2 regions of the Litchfieldia luteola genome follow, and region 2 is predicted to be linked to the other one. Evidence: a T-box and tRNA genes for the amino acid it is inferred to sense, from the RefSeq annotation. Region 2 holds a T-box; the other holds one or more tRNA genes.
What was found. The T-box of region 2 lies ahead of alaS (alanine--tRNA ligase). A T-box ahead of a tRNA ligase gene usually reads a tRNA of that ligase, here a tRNA-Ala.
Positions count from the first base shown of each region.

Region 1: it has a tRNA-Ala gene. The T-box ahead of alaS (alanine--tRNA ligase) is inferred to sense a tRNA for this amino acid. The anticodon was not compared.

Region 1 covers NZ_JAGGKM010000008.1:99,802-108,804, reverse strand. The annotation lists gene J2Z26_RS19770 (DUF2680 domain-containing protein) at 1-165, opposite strand, end outside; gene J2Z26_RS19765 (DMT family transporter) at 237-1,145, opposite strand; gene J2Z26_RS19760 (AMP-binding protein) at 1,321-2,979, shown strand; gene J2Z26_RS19755 (MBL fold metallo-hydrolase) at 3,090-3,953, opposite strand; gene J2Z26_RS19750 (DUF2188 domain-containing protein) at 4,201-4,560, shown strand; gene J2Z26_RS19745 (YtxH domain-containing protein) at 4,603-4,827, shown strand; gene J2Z26_RS19740 (PRC-barrel domain-containing protein) at 4,879-5,643, shown strand; tRNA gene J2Z26_RS19735 (tRNA-Ala) at 5,756-5,828, shown strand; gene J2Z26_RS19730 (DMT family transporter) at 5,936-6,859, shown strand; gene J2Z26_RS19725 (DUF1540 domain-containing protein) at 6,973-7,134, shown strand; gene J2Z26_RS19720 (YceI family protein) at 7,939-8,472, shown strand.
Region 2 covers NZ_JAGGKM010000004.1:142,618-151,620, reverse strand. The annotation lists gene recD2 (SF1B family DNA helicase RecD2) at 1-1,556, shown strand, start outside; gene J2Z26_RS12820 (PRC-barrel domain-containing protein) at 1,583-2,062, shown strand; gene J2Z26_RS12815 (hypothetical protein) at 2,079-2,270, shown strand; gene J2Z26_RS12810 (YrzQ family protein) at 2,295-2,429, shown strand; gene J2Z26_RS12805 (AI-2E family transporter) at 2,502-3,575, shown strand; T-box leader at 3,669-3,899, shown strand; gene alaS (alanine--tRNA ligase) at 3,984-6,617, shown strand; gene J2Z26_RS12795 (IreB family regulatory phosphoprotein) at 6,872-7,138, shown strand; gene ruvX (Holliday junction resolvase RuvX) at 7,142-7,558, shown strand; gene J2Z26_RS12785 (DUF1292 domain-containing protein) at 7,613-7,897, shown strand; gene mltG (endolytic transglycosylase MltG) at 8,284-9,003, shown strand, end outside.

The DNA.
Region 1 (9,003 bases), on a different contig from region 2:
TGTTTCAAACATTTCGTTATATAGATTTTCTAACTCCTCTTGCTGGTCAGCAGTAAGCTTAATATCTGTTTTGTGCTCTGGCTTTTGGGCATGAATGATTTCAGTCGGTTGGTTAAATAAGTTAAAAACACACAATAAAGAGAGACATATCGCTAATCTTTTCAATTTGATCACTCCATTTTTATATTCTCGGAGTGTAGTATTTTCTATTAATTCCTAACTTATTCAAAAAATTTTTAACTAGCGTTCAATGATTTAGCTTCCTTAACTCTCGGTTTCTTCTTTTCACTAACTGCGTACAAAGAAATTCCTAGAATGATAATGACTCCCCCTACTACCTGTGTCCATACAACATTCTCTCCAAGGATATAATAGGCTAACACTCCTGCTCCAATTGGTTCAAAAAGAATACTCATAGATATAACGGAAGTACTCAGCCACTTAAGGGACCAATTAAATAGTGAATGGCCTAATAATGTTGGTACAACGGCTAATAAAAGAAAATAGATCCAATCACCATTATCTAAAGGAATAATAGGATATTGTAAAAGCACTACATAGAGAAAAAGGGTTAAAGTACTTATTCCATAAACAATGAATGTATACGTAATTAATGAGAGTCTTTTTCTGACAGTTTGACCGAATAACAAGTAGGCTGTAACCATAGCACAAGAAACTAAAGCTAATAGATCCCCGAACAAGGCCATTCCACTTATTTTAAAGTCTCCCCAGCTAATAATAAAGCTGCCTATTATGGCAATTCCTCCACTTAATAAAGCTTTATAACCGGCCTTCTCTTTAAAAAATAGATAGGTTCCTATAAATGCGAAAATTGGTTGTAAGGTTACCAAAACCGTTGAACTCGCAACAGAAGTATAGTTTAGTGATTCAAACCATAAGATAAAGTGAAAGGCCAAAAAGACACCTGCAACCGCCGACATTAGCCAATCTCTTTTAGATATTATTTTAATTTCATGCCTATACTTTAGTAGGAATAGAGGTGACATTAGTAAAACTGAAAAAAACAAACGATAAAATGCGATGACAGGGGCTGGGGCATTAGCCAATTTCACAAAAATAGCAGAAGTTGAGACCGCCACTACCCCAATAAGTAAAGCAATATATGGTGCACTAATTTTATTCATAACTTCACCTTTTATATAGAAATTAAATATACTATACTCGATAATCTCTAGAAATGACTAGAAATTTTTAAAAACATATCTTCAGATTCTATTAATCTAAAAATTTTAAATATTCACTGAATAATAGTATACTAGAAACGTTAGTACCCATTACAAAACAATCGAGGAGGAACATATGGATATTTTAAAGGATGTTACAATCGGACAACTACTAAAGGATGCAGTAAATAAATATGGCAAAAAAGAAGCCATCGTCTATTCAAATGAAAATATCCGCTATACATATGCTGAATTTTACGAAGAAACTTCAAAGATTGCAAAGGGCCTTATGAAACTTGGAATACAAAAAGGGGAACATATTGCTATATGGGCAACTAATGTTCCTGAGTGGCTACTTCTTCAATATGCATCTGCAAGAATCGGTGCTGTTTTAGTGACTATAAATACAAGTTATCAATCAAGCGAACTAGAATATTTACTTAAACAATCAGATACAACCACACTTTTTAGTATTAGTGGGTTTAAAGGTACTTCCTACATAGACATTATTAACACCATTTGTCACCATAAACTTATTGACTCCATGCCAGGTAAACTACACCTAGATCATCTACCCTACTTAAAGAATGTAATCTACATTGGAGAAAATCCGTCCCCGGATGGAATGATGAATTGGAAGGACTTAGTTACACTAGGGGACGATGTAAGTGATACAGTCTTACTTCATCGCGAACAATCACTAGATCCTACTGATGTTATTAACATGCAATATACCTCTGGAACTACTGGGTTCCCTAAAGGTGTTATGTTAACACACCATAATATCGTAAATAATGGTCATTTAGTTGCAAGGTCCATGAAACTAAGTGCAGAGGATAGATTGTGTATCCCCGTTCCATTTTTTCATTGTTTTGGGTGTGTGTTAGGCTCACTTGCATGCGTATCTGTAGGAGCCACTATGGTTCCAATTATAGAATTTAACCCTGAACTTGTGTTAGAGACGATTGAAAAAGAAAGATGCACTGGGTTACATGGTGTACCAACTATGTTCATAGCTGAGTTAAATCATGAGAAGTTTTCTAACTACAATTTATCCACGCTAAGAACAGGGATCATGGCCGGTTCCAATTGTCCAATTGAAGTTATGAAAAAGTTAATTAACGAAATGGGTATGACTGATATAACAATTGCATATGGACAGACTGAATCATCACCAGTTATCACACAAACAACAACGACTGATTCTCTCGAACGGAGAGTGAATTCAGTTGGTAAAGCACATCCACATGTCGAAGTGAAAATTGTTGACCCTGTTACAGGATCAGAGGTACCACGTGGACACCAAGGTGAGCTTTGCACGCGAGGATATCTAGTAATGAAAGGCTACTACAAAATGCCAGATGCTACATATGAAGCGATTGATACAAAAGGATGGCTACACACTGGAGATTTAGCAACAATGGATGAGGATGGTTATGTAAGAATTACAGGCCGTTTAAAAGATATGATTATAAGAGGTGGCGAGAATGTCTATCCTAGGGAGATTGAAGAATTCCTTTATCAGCATGATAGTGTTCTTGATGTTCAAGTCGTCGGGGTACCTGATGAAAAGTACGGTGAAAAAGTTGCTGCATGTATTAAGGTCAAAGAAGGACATTCGATTACTTCCGAGGATATACGAAGCTTCTGTACAGGTAAACTAGCCTATTACAAAATACCTGAATACTTTATATTTGTTGATGACTACCCAATGACGGCTTCTGGTAAAATTCAGAAGTTTAAGCTTCGTGAACAAGCAAGTGAATGGATTTCACAAACAGCTAAAACAGTATAACCATGTATCGCACCTCTCTTGGTGCGATTTTTTTTACGATAAAATAATTTCCTTACTGTTTCCTAATTAACAAACGAACGGGAAGCTGCTACTTTGCTTCCCTTTTCTTATTAATGGAGTTCCCGCTTAGTATCCACATACTTTCCATAATCAGGAACAGCAATATTGTCAAAATCCTTCACTAGCATAGAAAGACTTGTTGTTAGTTTCTCTCCTGAAATTGGTATGCCGTGACCTGTTACGGCTACATCAGGTTTTAACTGTTCTAATGTTTTCACAGAAGTAAGAGAAGATTCCCAATCGGTTGTTAAATACCTTGGGGGACCACTTATTTCAAACTCCTGTGTGAACACCTTGTATAGAGATTCTTGCTTAACTGTTACAAATGCATCTCCTGCAATTAATACTCGGTCTTCTTCCCTAAAAAATGATACATGGCCTGGAGTATGTCCTGGTGTATGTATCCAGCGCCACTCAGGCATTTCAGGAATAGTCCCATCAGATGGTAAAGGTTTTACATGATTGCCTAAATCGATTGGCTCATTCGGATACATGGGCGACAATTTTGCTAACATGCCACCTTCAACGGTTGGATCTGGCTCAGGATAGCTTTGCTTTACAGTCAGAAATGGGATTTCTAATTCATGAGCATAGACTGGCACTTCCCAATGATTGATTAGTTCAATAATCGCACCAACATGGTCAAAATGACCGTGAGTTAATAAGATTGCTCTAGGACGACTATGTGGGCCAAAGCGTTCTTCAGTTAGAGCTATTATTTCGTCAGCTGAACCAGGCATTCCGGCATCAACTAGTACAAAATCCTGCGTTTCGGTATTTCCAACTAAGCAAAGATTAACTACTTGAATGGTTTGACAAAATACATCTCGTGCAACCACTTTACCTAAACCGCTTGCAACTGAAGTGGCAGGTATAAACTTATAGTCACTACCATAACTCATTTCTTTATTCATGCTAAAGACCTCGTTTCTTAACATCTTAAACTAGGTCTAGTGTGTCACATGTCTCTTAGGATTATGTTGTGAAATTATATCATTTTTTTACCAAGTCTATTTTTATGATGTTACTATTTGTTTTTTCTTTTCCCTGAACTAATACCAGCTAGTTTCTTTATTTATGTTTTATTACAAATCAAGAGGGTAAATAGATAGTACACACATAGATAGCTTAGTCATTAAATCTAAAAGAGAGGATGAGTATATGTCTTGGAACATAAAGGACTATCCTGATTCTATGAAAAATTTAGATGAAGTGGTTCGAGAAGAAGCAATCGGCATTGCCAATGGACTACTAGATGAAGGGTTTGAAGCAGGAAGAGCCATTCCAATTGCGGTAGCAAGAGCAAAGAAAACCTATGGAGATGATAACCCAATCCGCCATGTTGTACCACATTCTGACGGCTGGGCGATTAAAAAGGAAAAAACTCAAAGAGCGAGTGGTATTTTTAATACAAAAAAAGAAGCGCTTAAGAAGGCACAACAAATGGCGAGTGAAGAACATACAAGACTAATCATTCACAGGCAGGACGGAAAAATTGAAAAACATCAAACTTTTGAATGAAAAGGAAAGGAAACGAGTAATAAGGATAAAGGAGTGTTAAATATGAGTGGAAATAATACAAACAAAAAAAGTGTCGTAGTAGGATCATTATTAGGTGTAATCATTGGTGCAACAACAGCACTATTTGTTTCACCAAAGTCAGGTAAAAGGAATCGTAAAGACTTTAAAAATCAAATGAGTACAATACAAGATCAAGTATATAAAATCGCAGATCGTACAAAGGAAAAGGTCAGCGATGTATCACAGTCGATAACAAAAAATGCCTGAACATTAACAGCTAATTTGAACTATAACTAAATAAATAAAGGAGGAAATTTCTTGCTACACGAAGGCAATCAGTTGAAAAAGTTTGATATACATGCAACAGATGGATCAATTGGAACCGTTCACGACTTGTTTTTCGATGATGAGAAATGGACAACCCGTTATTTAGTTGTTGATACAATGAAATGGTTACCTGGACGAAAGGTTCTTGTATCACCGATGTCAATTCAAAATGTTAACGTTCCAGAGAATAAAGTAGAATTAGCATTAACAAAAGAGAAGATAAAAAATAGTCCTGATATCGATACCGATAAACCAGTATCAAAACAAAAGGAAATAGAGGTTGGAAGCTATTACGGTTACCCTCCATATCGAAGCATTGCTGGAACAGAAGTTGGAGGACAATACTTAGTTCCTGGACAGTTGGCAGTTAGTTTAGAAAACAAGAAAGTAAACTTTAATCATGATGATATTGAAAAAGCAGATGAACCAAATCTGCGAAGTATGAAGGAAGTGACTGGCTATCACATCCATGCTGTAGACGGAAATATTGGGCATGTGGAAGATTTCATCATTTGTCCTATAACATGGGCGCTCCGATATATGGTTGTGGACACGAAAAATTGGTGGCCAGGTAAAAAAGTCCTCGTTTCACCAGATTGGATAAAAGACGTAAGATGGGCAGATCGTAAGGTCCATGTAGACTTATCAGTTGATACAATTAAAAGTGGACCGGAATATGAAAAGAGCAAATTTATTAATAGAGAGTTTGAAGAAGAACTATACGATAAATATAACAAAAGAAAATATTGGTATTAAATAAGCACGTGGCAGGGAACTATAATGTTTCCTGCTTTTTTGTGCCTAATCACTAAAAAATAGATTGTTTTTTATAATATTAAAATGATATTATGTTTCTAGTTAGTATATTGGGGCATTAGCTCAGCTGGGAGAGCGCTACGCTGGCAGCGTAGAGGTCAGCGGTTCGATCCCGCTATGCTCCATCAAAAAGAACCCTTATCATAAGGGTTCTTTTTTCTTTTTTAAACACATCTTCCATAAAGACAAGCATATGATTGTAGAGAACCTTTGTCTGAAAGGAAGTCTATATATGAGTCAACTTAAATCAAAGCTTGGTGCTTCACTGTATGCAACAATGTCGATTAGCTTTTGGGGAGTTTCTTTTGTTTCCACAAAGGCAGTATTAGGCAAGCTTGACCCCTTTACTTTACTAGTTCTTCGATTTGGGATCGGAGCTATTTTTTTATTCATACTCTTACTTATAAAACGGCATCGACTATACATCCCTTTTAAATATGTTCCACATTTAGTGATTTTAGGTATCCTTGGGGTTTTTGTACATCAAGTCATTCAAGCTACTGCCTTATTAACGATTGATGCTTCATCTGCAGGTTGGCTCATTTCCTTCTCTCCCATTTTTACCGTACTACTCTCGATGCTCTTTTTACATGAAAAAATGAGTATCCCTAAAGCCAGTGGTATGATTTTGGCTATTACTGGAGTTATTCTTATAACAACAGCAAGAAGTGGACAATCCCTTCATTTTGCGATAAATGTGGGTTTCCTACTGATGATATTGAGTACGTTAAACTGGGCCATCTATTCTATTCTTCTGAAGAAATTAGCAATCCCTTACCCTGCCCTTGTTGTAACTTTCTATATGAGTCTGATCGGCTTTATTCTAACAACACCGTTTATTATTAGAAATAAGGGATGGTCTTCACTCAACTTATTATCTACTTCAGAATGGGCTCATTTATTATTTTTAGGTGTTTTTGTTTCAGGAATTGCCTATTGGTATTGGGGAAAGGCACTTGAAGTATTAGAAGCTTCAAAAGTATCGATGTTCTTATACCTTGAACCTATTACTACCCTGATTGCAGCAGTAGCTATTTTACAAGAAGAAATTTTTATTAAAAGTGTGGTTGGGGGCATTATTATAATTGCAGGAGTAATCATTGTTAATGGTCAACTTATGCCTTTACTACTTCGTCCTTTTATAAAGAGGTCGTAACCTTGTCTGGTAGCGTAAGTCCCCTACATATTGCATAGTAATAATTAAAACCCCTTCATCAAGTATAGGATAAACCGATTTTGTTTATCCTAAATTTGAAGGAGGTGTTCTTAATGGCACAAGATGTATTATGCGAAGTAAGCAGCTGTGTTCACAACATTACTAATGAGAATAAATGCGGTGCTTCTCAGATTTATGTGGTGAACCATAAGGAAAAGAATGCTTCATCAAGTGGAGAAACAGATTGCAAAACGTTTGAACCTGCAGACCTATAAGTTTTTGAAGAAGATTCAGCCGTAGCCGCGGCTGTCTCTTTTTTTATATTATTGATAATAATTATCAATATTATTCAATAAAAGTAAAAATATTTCCTTTCTACTAGAAAAGTAAAAACGAGCCCTATTATAATATATAACGGGTTTTCTTTTGGAGTGCAAAACTTTACTTCATTGAATTTGAAATACTTACTAATAAGATCCTTAGTCCTTAATTAAGTATAGTAAAATAAGCGGAGATTTTCCGGTTAAATACAGAATGGATCTCCTTTGAGGCTAAATAAGGGGAGGTTTTCCGGTTATGCCAAGGAAAATCCCATATTTTTATGTTTATTTAGGTCAATAGGCGGAATCTCTCCGTCTATTTAAGCAATTTTCAATGGCATTTTCTATTTAAACGGAATTTTTCCGTCTATTTATTAAATCAGGTGCTTATCTGATCTCCCAACTTATAATAGAGGTCCCTTTTCTACTCTACCAAACTTATTCATTTCACCTATTTCTATATGTATTATCTTAACATAAATTGCTCTTTATAAAGAACACTTAACTAAAAAATATATGGAAAAACTCTGTAACTATTTTTCCAAATAGAACAATTCTCTTACTCTTATCATTGTAGTTCTATATAAAGAACGTGTCAATACATTATCCTAGATTTCCATCATCCCTTTTATCAATATTAATAAAATCTTTAATCTTTATTGTTGACAATGGTAACCTGAAAATCATATAATAATCTCGAAATCAAATATCTTTAATTTAAGATAAATTAATTAAAACTAAAAGGTGGAGGAATTAAACATGACAAAAACAAAATGGGCAGTTGACCCAACTCACAGTAGCGTAGAATTTTCAATTAAACATATGATGTTCACAAATGTAAGAGGTGCATTCAATTCTTTTGATGCTACAATTGTGGCTGATCCTACTGATTTAACTTCAGCTGATATCACTTTCAGTGTTGACCTTGCAAGTATCGATACTCGTAACGCTGACCGTGATAATCACCTGCGTTCAGCTGACTTTTTTGATGTTGAAAATAAACCTTCAATGACTTTCACATCAACAAACATTTCAAGAAAAAGTGACAATGAGTATGACGTAACTGGAGACCTTTCACTTAATGGTGTTACAAAGTCTCAAAACTTTCTAGTAACATTTGAAGGTTCTGGTAAGGATCCTTGGGGCAATGAAAAAGCTGGATTTAGTGTAGAAGGTACAATAAACCGTAGTGATTTTGGCTTAACTTGGAACGCAGCATTAGAAACTGGTGGAGTGCTAGTTGGAGATAAAGTAAAAGTATCATTACAAATTCAAGCAGCTAAAGCAGAATAATAGCTATGTAAGCAAGATATATAGACTAAGAAGCAAAGAGCCTTCCTTTTAGAGAGACTCTTTGCTTCTTTTTTTGATACTTATAAACACTTGTATAATTAGTGCTATACTCTGCGTTAGAATCCATGAGAAAGTGATCCATGTGATGATAACTAAGTCCTTCATTCCTTCGTTATGGTCTATCAGGTAATAGATATATCCTATCCAGATGATGAGCCAACCTATTATACTTATTATGTGAAAATATCGCCATCTAAGAAAATAACTAATTATTATGGGTAGGTGCAGTCCAACTATAATGAGTAATAACTTTAAAAAGTCCAAAGACTGTAATCCTTCCACTACATATAAACCATAAGTTGCAGTTATAAATATACTACTAAGTATACTGAGCGTGACAATTCCCCATTTATTCCTATAAGTTTGTTGTACCAAATATATCTCCTCCAATTAAATCCTTAACTATTAGTCGTTCTGCTACGATTAAAAGTTACTCTGGAATACAAAAAGTGAACATTTCGTGAAAAAAAT
Region 2 (9,003 bases):
CTGAGGAAGGGAAGCTTGTCATTGAGGAGCAAAGAGTATATGTTCCGTCATTATTTTTCTCAGAAAAAGGATTAGTAACCAATATCACCCGTTTACTCGAACAAACTGAATATAAGGACAGCTTCCCAGAAAGCGAATTTTTATTAGCTTTAGGAAAGCTTGAAGAAAGATTAAAAGTGGAGTACGCCCCCTCCCAAAAGGATGCCATTCAGACTGCCTTAATGTCCCCAATGCTATTGTTAACAGGTGGACCAGGGACAGGGAAAACAACCGTGATTAAAGGGATAGTCGAGTTATATAGTGAGTTACATGGCTGTTCACTTGACCCAAAGGATTATAATAATGAAAATCCATTTCCGGTGTTATTAGTGGCACCGACGGGTCGTGCTGCAAAACGTATGAGTGAGGCTACAGGTTTACCCGCAGTAACTATTCATCGTCTATTAGGGTGGAATGGAGTAGAAGGTTTTGTCCATGACGAAGACAATCCAATAGAAGGAAAGTTGTTAATCGTTGATGAAGTGTCTATGGTTGATGTTTGGCTTGCAAATCAATTATTTAAGTCTTTACCGTCATCTATCCAAGTGGTTCTTGTTGGCGATGAAGACCAGTTACCTTCAGTTGGACCAGGGCAAGTGCTTAAAGATTTACTTAGATCAAGTGTCATTCCAACAGTATTATTAACTGATATTTATAGGCAATCTCAGGGATCCTCGATAATTGATTTAGCTCATGATATTAAAAATGGTGGATTACCCCCTGATATTAGTACTCCAAAATCGGATCGGTCATTTATTAAATGCAATCAATCACAAATAATAGACGTAGTAAAAAAAGTTGCTCAAAATGCGAAAGAGAAGGGCTATACGTCCAGAGACATACAGGTACTAGCACCAATGTATCGCGGATCAGCAGGGATAGATCAACTAAATGTCATGCTTCAAGATCTTTTTAACCCAAAGACAGAACAGAAGCGTGAAATGCAATTTGGAGAAACAGTTTACCGAATCGGTGATAAAGTTCTCCAATTGGTCAATCAGCCAGAAAGTAATGTCTTTAATGGAGATATTGGAGAGATTGTTTCAATCTTTTATGCTAAAGAAAATACTGAAAAACAAGATATGGTAGTCATCTCTTTTGATGGGAATGAAGTTACCTATATTAAGCAGGATTTAACTCAAATTACCCATGCTTATTGTTGCTCTATTCATAAATCACAGGGAAGTGAGTTTCCAATTGTTATTCTTCCTGTAGTAAAAAGTTATTTTAGGATGCTAAGAAGAAATTTAATTTATACAGCGATAACCCGAAGTAAAAACTTTTTAATATTATGTGGTGAGGAAGATGCTCTTCGACAAAGTATTCGGAGAAATGATGACGGTCAACGACAAACCACGTTAACAGAGAAACTTCAACAGTTGCATTCAAACGTTGATCATACAATGAATAAAGCAATTGATACTTATGATGAAGATGAAGTTCCTTTTATGAAGGATGCATTTATCGGAATGGAAAACCTTTCACCGTATGACTTTATGGAGGAAAGTGAAAGATAAGTAATGTTCGGAAGGTGGCGATCTCTTTGCGGACATTATCTTTGCTAAAAGGTGTACCCGTTTATAATGAAAAGACGGGGAAAATTCTTGGCCAGGTAGTTGACCTTTGTATCAATAATTCAGGTCAAGTTGAATCACTATTATTAGATGGAAAAGGCCTGTTTCAACGTGATCGACTCATCCCATTAGAAGAGATATCATCATTTGGAAATGATGGTGTAATGGTATCATGTGAAATTGAAGCCTTACCAATGGTTCATACTAACAACGCGATTCACTTTTTGAACTCTCATCATGGTTTATTTCGAAAACCTGTGTTAACAGCCGAAGGAGAAAAGCTTGGCTTATTAGAAGACGTATATTTCCAAGAAGAATTGGGCACAATCATAGGGTATGAAATAACGGATGGCTTTTTTGCGGATATTACTGAGGGGAAAAAGGTTGTAAAGACCAATCAACCTATAACAGTAGGCAAAGATGTCATCGTCGTTGATGTAAAACCATGATGAGAGGTGTACACCATTGTTTAAGTGCCCAAACTGTAAATCTAAAGATATAGGAAAAATTGGTGTGAATCAATATTATTGTTGGACTTGCTTTATTGAGCTTTCGGTTTCTAAAGGACAAATTTTCACCCATCAAGTTGAAGAAGACGGCTCTCTGAGCTCACTTGATGACTTATTTGCTGAAGATGACAGAACATTAAGCATGTAATCTTAAGCTTGGGGGGAATATGTTATGAATAGAACAATGACATCACTAATTGCTTTAGGAATTGGAGCAGTTGCTTATAATTACGCACAGAAAAACAATATGATGAATAATAAAACAATGAAACAAATGCGTAAACGTTTAGCTAGAGCGATTTCTTAAAAATGTAGAGCCCCACTACTTCATAGTGGGGCTTTATTTACTTCACCTACGCCTATGAAAGGAGTATTTATAGTGAAGGACTTACGTATTAAGTGGTTACTTATTTTGGGAATCATCTTATTATTATTTCTAAGTGTATTTGTATTCTTAAAACTAGAACCGATATGGTTACCAGTTGTTCATGTTCTAAAAATTATCGTCATCCCATTTATCATCTCTGGATTTATTACGTATTTGCTTCATCCATTAGTAGAGAAAATTCATCATAGAGGTGTTCCTAGAGCTATAGCCATACTCTTCATTTATATATTCTTCTTTGGTGGTCTGGGCTTTGGTATTTACCGCGGAATCCCTTTAATTATTGCCCAATTACGAGAACTTATCGAAAATTTCCCTACTGTACTGGATACTTATCGTGTCTGGTTAAGTGATATCCATAATAAGGCATCCTATTTACCTGAGGGTTTACATTCTAGAATTGAAGAGGGGTTGTTGTCGTTAGAAGAAGGATTGGATTATGTATTAAATCGAATCATTGAATCGATAAAGACAATATTAAGTTCAATCCTCCTTTTGGCCATCATTCCATTCATTGTGTTTTATATGCTTAAAGATTATGACGAGATAAAAAAAGCAATTTGGTATGTTACTCCTAGGAGATTTAGAAAGTCAGGTCAACTATTTATTAAAGATGTTGATGAGTCTTTAGGAAATTATATAAGAGGACAGCTAATCGTTTGTTTAGCTATTGGAATCATTGCATCTATAGCTTTATGGCTCTTTGGAATGAAATATCCTCTACTCCTTGGGATAATTATAGGTTTAACGAATGTTATACCTTACTTTGGGCCGTTAATTGGGGCAATTCCTGCAGGTTTAATTGCTGCTACCATCTCTATTGAAATGGTTATAATCGTTGTTAGCATCATTTTTGTATTACAATTTATTGAGGGAAACCTTTTATCTCCACTTATAGTGGGAAAAAGTCTCCACATGCATCCACTCATGATAATGGCAGCTTTGTTAATTGGCGGAGAAGTAGGTGGAGTGATAGGTCTTATTATAGCAGTGCCACTTTTGGCCATTTTAAAGGTTATTATTATCCATGCAAAATCTCATTTTATGCATCGTTATAAAGAATCTTAAATGTGATGCAAATTGTCTATCTACAAAGATTGACAAATAAATTCTGCTTGTCTATAATCGAGAATAACTATTGATACCTATAAAATTGATGATCATAAAACGATGAAGGATCCAGTATGTTTCAGACCATCTTTTGTGTAATGAGCACAAGCTAGAGAGGAATTTCCACGGCTGAAAGAAATTCTAGGTGAAGGGAAACAGAAAGCTAATCCTGAGTGTAGGAAAAACCTACCGGTAAGCCCCGTTATCTTGGCTACTTAAGGTGATGAACATTTAGTTGTGTTCATAATCAGGGTGGTACCGCGAGATACTCTCGTCCCTGTTTGGGATAAGGGTATTTTTTTATGCTTTTTTTTAGGTGATTTATGACAATTTTAAGGTGATAAACTAACATATGGAGGTAAAAAAATGAAAAATTTAACTTCAGCACAAGTCCGCCAAATGTTCCTGGATTTCTTCAAAGAAAAAGGGCATTCTGTTGAACCGAGCGCACCATTAGTTCCACACGAAGATCCATCATTATTATGGATTAACAGTGGAGTTGCAACTCTAAAGAAATATTTTGATGGAAGGGTAATTCCTGCAAATCCACGTATCTGTAATGCCCAAAAATCAATTCGCACAAATGATATTGAGAATGTCGGAAAAACAGCACGTCATCATACATTTTTCGAGATGCTTGGTAATTTTTCAATTGGCGACTATTTTAAAGAAGAATCAATCATTTGGGCTTGGGAATTTTTAACAAGCGAAAAGTGGATTGGTTTTGAACCAGAGAAACTATCTGTTACTATACATCCAGAAGATAATGAAGCATTTGATATTTGGAGAGAGAAGATTGGCATTCCTGAAGATAGAATTATAAGATTAGAAGGAAACTTCTGGGACATTGGGGAGGGACCTAGTGGACCTAATACTGAAATATTCTATGATCGCGGTGAGTCCTATGGTAATGATACAAGTGATCCTGAACTTTATCCAGGAGGAGAAAATGAACGTTATTTAGAAGTTTGGAATTTAGTTTTCTCCCAATTTAATCATAATCCGGATGGTACATATACGCCACTTCCCAAGAAAAACATCGATACAGGAATGGGTCTTGAACGTATGGTTTCAGTTATTCAGGATGTACCTACAAACTTTGACACTGATTTATTTATACCAATCATTGAAGCAACTGAAAATGTTTCAGGAGAAAAATATCGCCAAGATAAAGTAAAAGATGTAGCTTTTAAAGTAATAGCTGATCATATACGAACGGTGACCTTTGCTGTAGGTGATGGAGCTCTTCCTTCTAATGAAGGTCGAGGGTATGTATTACGTCGATTACTTCGTCGTGCAGTTCGATATGCGAAGCAGATTAACATTAACCGTCCTTTCATGTACGAGCTTGTTCCAGTTGTTGGAGAAATCATGGTTGACTTTTACCCTGAAGTAAAAGCAAAAACAGAATTTATTCAAAAGGTTATAAAGAATGAAGAAGAACGATTCCATGAAACATTAAATGACGGACTAGCTATTCTTTCAAGTGTGATTAAAAAGGAAAAAGAAGCAGGAAAAGATACAATTCCTGGAGAAGATGTTTTCCGTTTATATGATACGTATGGCTTCCCGGTGGAATTAACTGAGGAATATGCAGAAGAAGAGCAGATGAAAATTGACCATGAAGGCTTTGAACGTGAAATGAATAGTCAGCGTGAAAGGGCGAGAGCAGCTAGACAAGATGTTGACTCAATGCAAGTTCAAAGTGGTGTATTAGGAGAAATTACAGTAAAAAGTGAATTCATTGGCTATGATTCATTCGAGTCAGAGTCAATTATTGAAGTGATTATAAAAAATGGAGAAGTCGTGAATAATGCATCATCAGGCGATGAAATACAAATCATTCTTGATAAAACTCCTTTCTACGCTGAAAGTGGAGGTCAAGTTGCTGATCATGGCGTACTAGAAAACAATCAAGTTCGAATGGTAGTAAAAGATGTTCAAAAAGCGCCAAATGGACAAAACCTACACAAAGTGGTGATTGAAACAGGTTCTTTAGAACAAGGTATGGCAGTTGCAGCTAAGATTAGTGTAGAGAAGAGAACAAATATTATTAAGAATCATACGGCTACTCATCTACTGCATCAAGCATTAAAGGATGTGCTTGGCGAGCATGTGAACCAAGCAGGATCACAGGTATCTCCTGACCGTCTACGCTTTGACTTTTCTCACTTTGGACAAATCAGTGAGGGTGAAATCGAAAGAATAGAAACAATAGTGAATGAAAAGATTTGGGCTAGTATCCCGGTTGAAATTGAGCACAAGTCATTATCTGAAGCAAAGGCAATGGGTGCAATGGCATTATTCGGTGAAAAGTACGGAGACGTTGTTCGTGTGGTTCAAGTAGGAGATTACAGCCTAGAGCTTTGTGGTGGTTGTCATGTGCCTAACACTTCAGTAATAGGATTATTTAAGATCGTTTCAGAATCAGGTATCGGTGCAGGAACTAGAAGGATTGAAGCATTGACAGGATCAGCAGCCTATCAAATCGTTAATGATCAAGTTAAAATGCTAAACGATGTTGCTCACCTTTTAAAGACAAAGTCAAAGGACTTACCAACTCGAGTGGAGTCATTGTTAAACGAATTGAAGACACTTCAAAGAGAGAATGAATCGCTGTCAGCTAAATTAGGGAATATTGAAGCAGGAAGCTTAGTAGATAAGGCTCAAAAAATAGACGATGTCACTGTTTTATATAGTAAAGTGAATGGTACAGATATGAATAACCTTCGTACAATGGTAGATGACTTGAAGCAAAAATTAGGTTCTGCGGTAATTGTACTAGGTAGTGTCAATGAAGGAAAAGTGAATATTACTGCAGGTGTAACAAAGGACTTAATTGAAAAAGGCTACCATGCTGGTAAGCTTATTAAAGAAGTCGCAACTCGCTGTGGCGGCGGCGGTGGGGGTCGTCCTGATATGGCGCAAGCAGGCGGGAAAAACCCAGAGCAGCTTGATAGTGCATTACAGTATGTTGAGGAATGGGTTAAGACTGTTTAAGAAGTTGTTCAAAAAGTCCGGGAAAAATAGCTGTCGAATTTCTTTGTCAGCTTGCTCCTCCGCTCCTCACGTATTAAAAGCATACGCTCGGTGCTTGGAGGCTGCACTTCCTTGAACTTCTCGGCTCTTTTTGTCCTCCTATTTGAACACTAGGTCTAAGTTTGGGTTTTTAAATTATCTTTAAGTAGTGTACAATGGTAATTAAGTGAAGATATACCAGATTTAAGCTTGAATCTGAAGTGAGGTGCAAGAAAATGAGCTCATTTGATAAAACGATGCAATTTAATTTTCCTGATGATTCAATGGAGACCAATGTAAACGAAGTATTGTTTACAGTGTATGAAGCATTACAGGAAAAAGGCTATAACCCAATTAATCAGATTGTAGGTTATTTATTGTCAGGAGATCCGGCTTACATTCCTCGTCATAAGGATGCTCGTAACATTATTCGAAAACTTGAACGTGACGAATTAATTGAGGAGTTAGTGAAATCATATTTAAAGAGTCACCGCGAGGGATAATTGATGCGTGTACTTGGCTTAGATGTGGGTTCAAAAACAATTGGTGTAGCTATTAGTGATGAGATGGGATGGACAGCACAAGGAATCGAAACAATTCAAATTAATGAGGAAAGACAAATTTTTGGATTGGACAGGCTTAAAGAAATTGTTGAAGAGTATCAAGTAGATTCCTTTGTAATCGGGTTTCCCAAAAATATGAATGGTACGATTGGACCTAGAGGAGAAGCGAGTCAGGCTTTTGCGCAAATGTTAACCGATCACTTCGGGCTTCCAACAATTCTTTGGGACGAGCGCTTATCTACTATGGCAGCTGAAAAGTTATTAATTTCAGCCGATGTGAGTAGGAAAAAAAGAAAGAAAGTCATTGATAAAATGGCTGCAGTTATGATTTTACAAGGCTACTTAGATAGTAAGAATTAGCTTTTGTAATAATATTTTAAATTCATTAGCAAAATTTTAGATGAGGTGAAAGAAATGACACATGATGATAACCAAATTACAGTAATTGATGAAAACGGAAATGAGCAACTTTGTGAAGTACTATTTACTTTTGATTCCGAAGAGTTCGGTAAATCATATGTATTATATTACCCAATAGGTGCAGACGAAAATGACGATGAAGAAATTGAAATTCACGCTTCAAGCTTCAACGGTCAATCAGACAGCGAAGAAGGCGAACTTCAACCAGTCGAAACAGAAGAAGAGTGGGACATGATTGAAGAAATGCTAAACACATTTCTTGCTGAAGAAGAAGAATAAGATAAAAAAGCTTTTCCAGATACATGGAAAAGCTTTTTTTATTTTACTCATTATATAAAATATTTCTTTATAAAAGTCAAAGAGTGGATTGGAGCGAAAGGCACTTGACTCCTGAGGGAAGTAGAGGAAAGGTCGAGACCCCGCAGACGGAACGTCGAGGAGGCTCGACTTCCTCCCCGATGGGAATTCGCTCTTGAAAAAGCCGGCAGTTGGGCTTTTTCATAATTCCCCGCGGAAAGCAAGTGCCTGTAGCGCAAAGGAACGGTCAATGTTCAGATTCAAAAAACAACAATCTTTTAGAAATAAACCTTAATTTTTATAGAATTTGACGAAAGTTGATTAAATATGTAGTATAATATTTCGAGTGAGAGGAGGCTTTTTTTAGCATGTCTGAAATGAATTCAAATGAAAATAAACTAACAAATAAATTACTAGAAAAACAAAGTGAAGCAAAAATTGTAAGAAGAATCGTCCTTATTATATTTATAATCACCCTACTAATCCTTTCAGGAATAGTTGGAGGAGGCTATTTATATATTAAGTCAGCATTACAACCAGTTAACCCTGATAGCACAAAACAGGTAGATGTGTCGATTCCGATCGGATCTTCTCCAACGAAAATTGCTAATATACTTGAGGAAAATGGCATCGTAAAAAATGCAAAAATCTTTCGATATTATACTAAATTCAAAAACGAGTCAGGTTTCCAAGCAGGTGAGTACAGTTTAACACCTTCCATGACTTTCGAAGAGATTATCGCGAGCTTAAAAACGGGTAAAATCATAGAAGAAGTAAAGTTCACGTTAACTATTCCTGAAGGTAAACAATTAGTTCAAATCGCGAAAATTATCGGTGAAAAAACAAACCAAGGCGAAGAAGAAGTATTTAATAGATTAAATGATGAAAAGTTCATTGCAGAACTCATGAAGCTATATCCGAGTGTTCTAACAAATGAGATACTCCATGAGGATATTTTATATCCATTAGAAGGATATTTGTTCCCTGCAACATATCCATTTTATAAGGAAAACCCAACGATTGAAGATGTCGTGAAAACAATGCTAGATAAGACTGAAGATATTCTTATTAAATACCAAGGTCTTGCA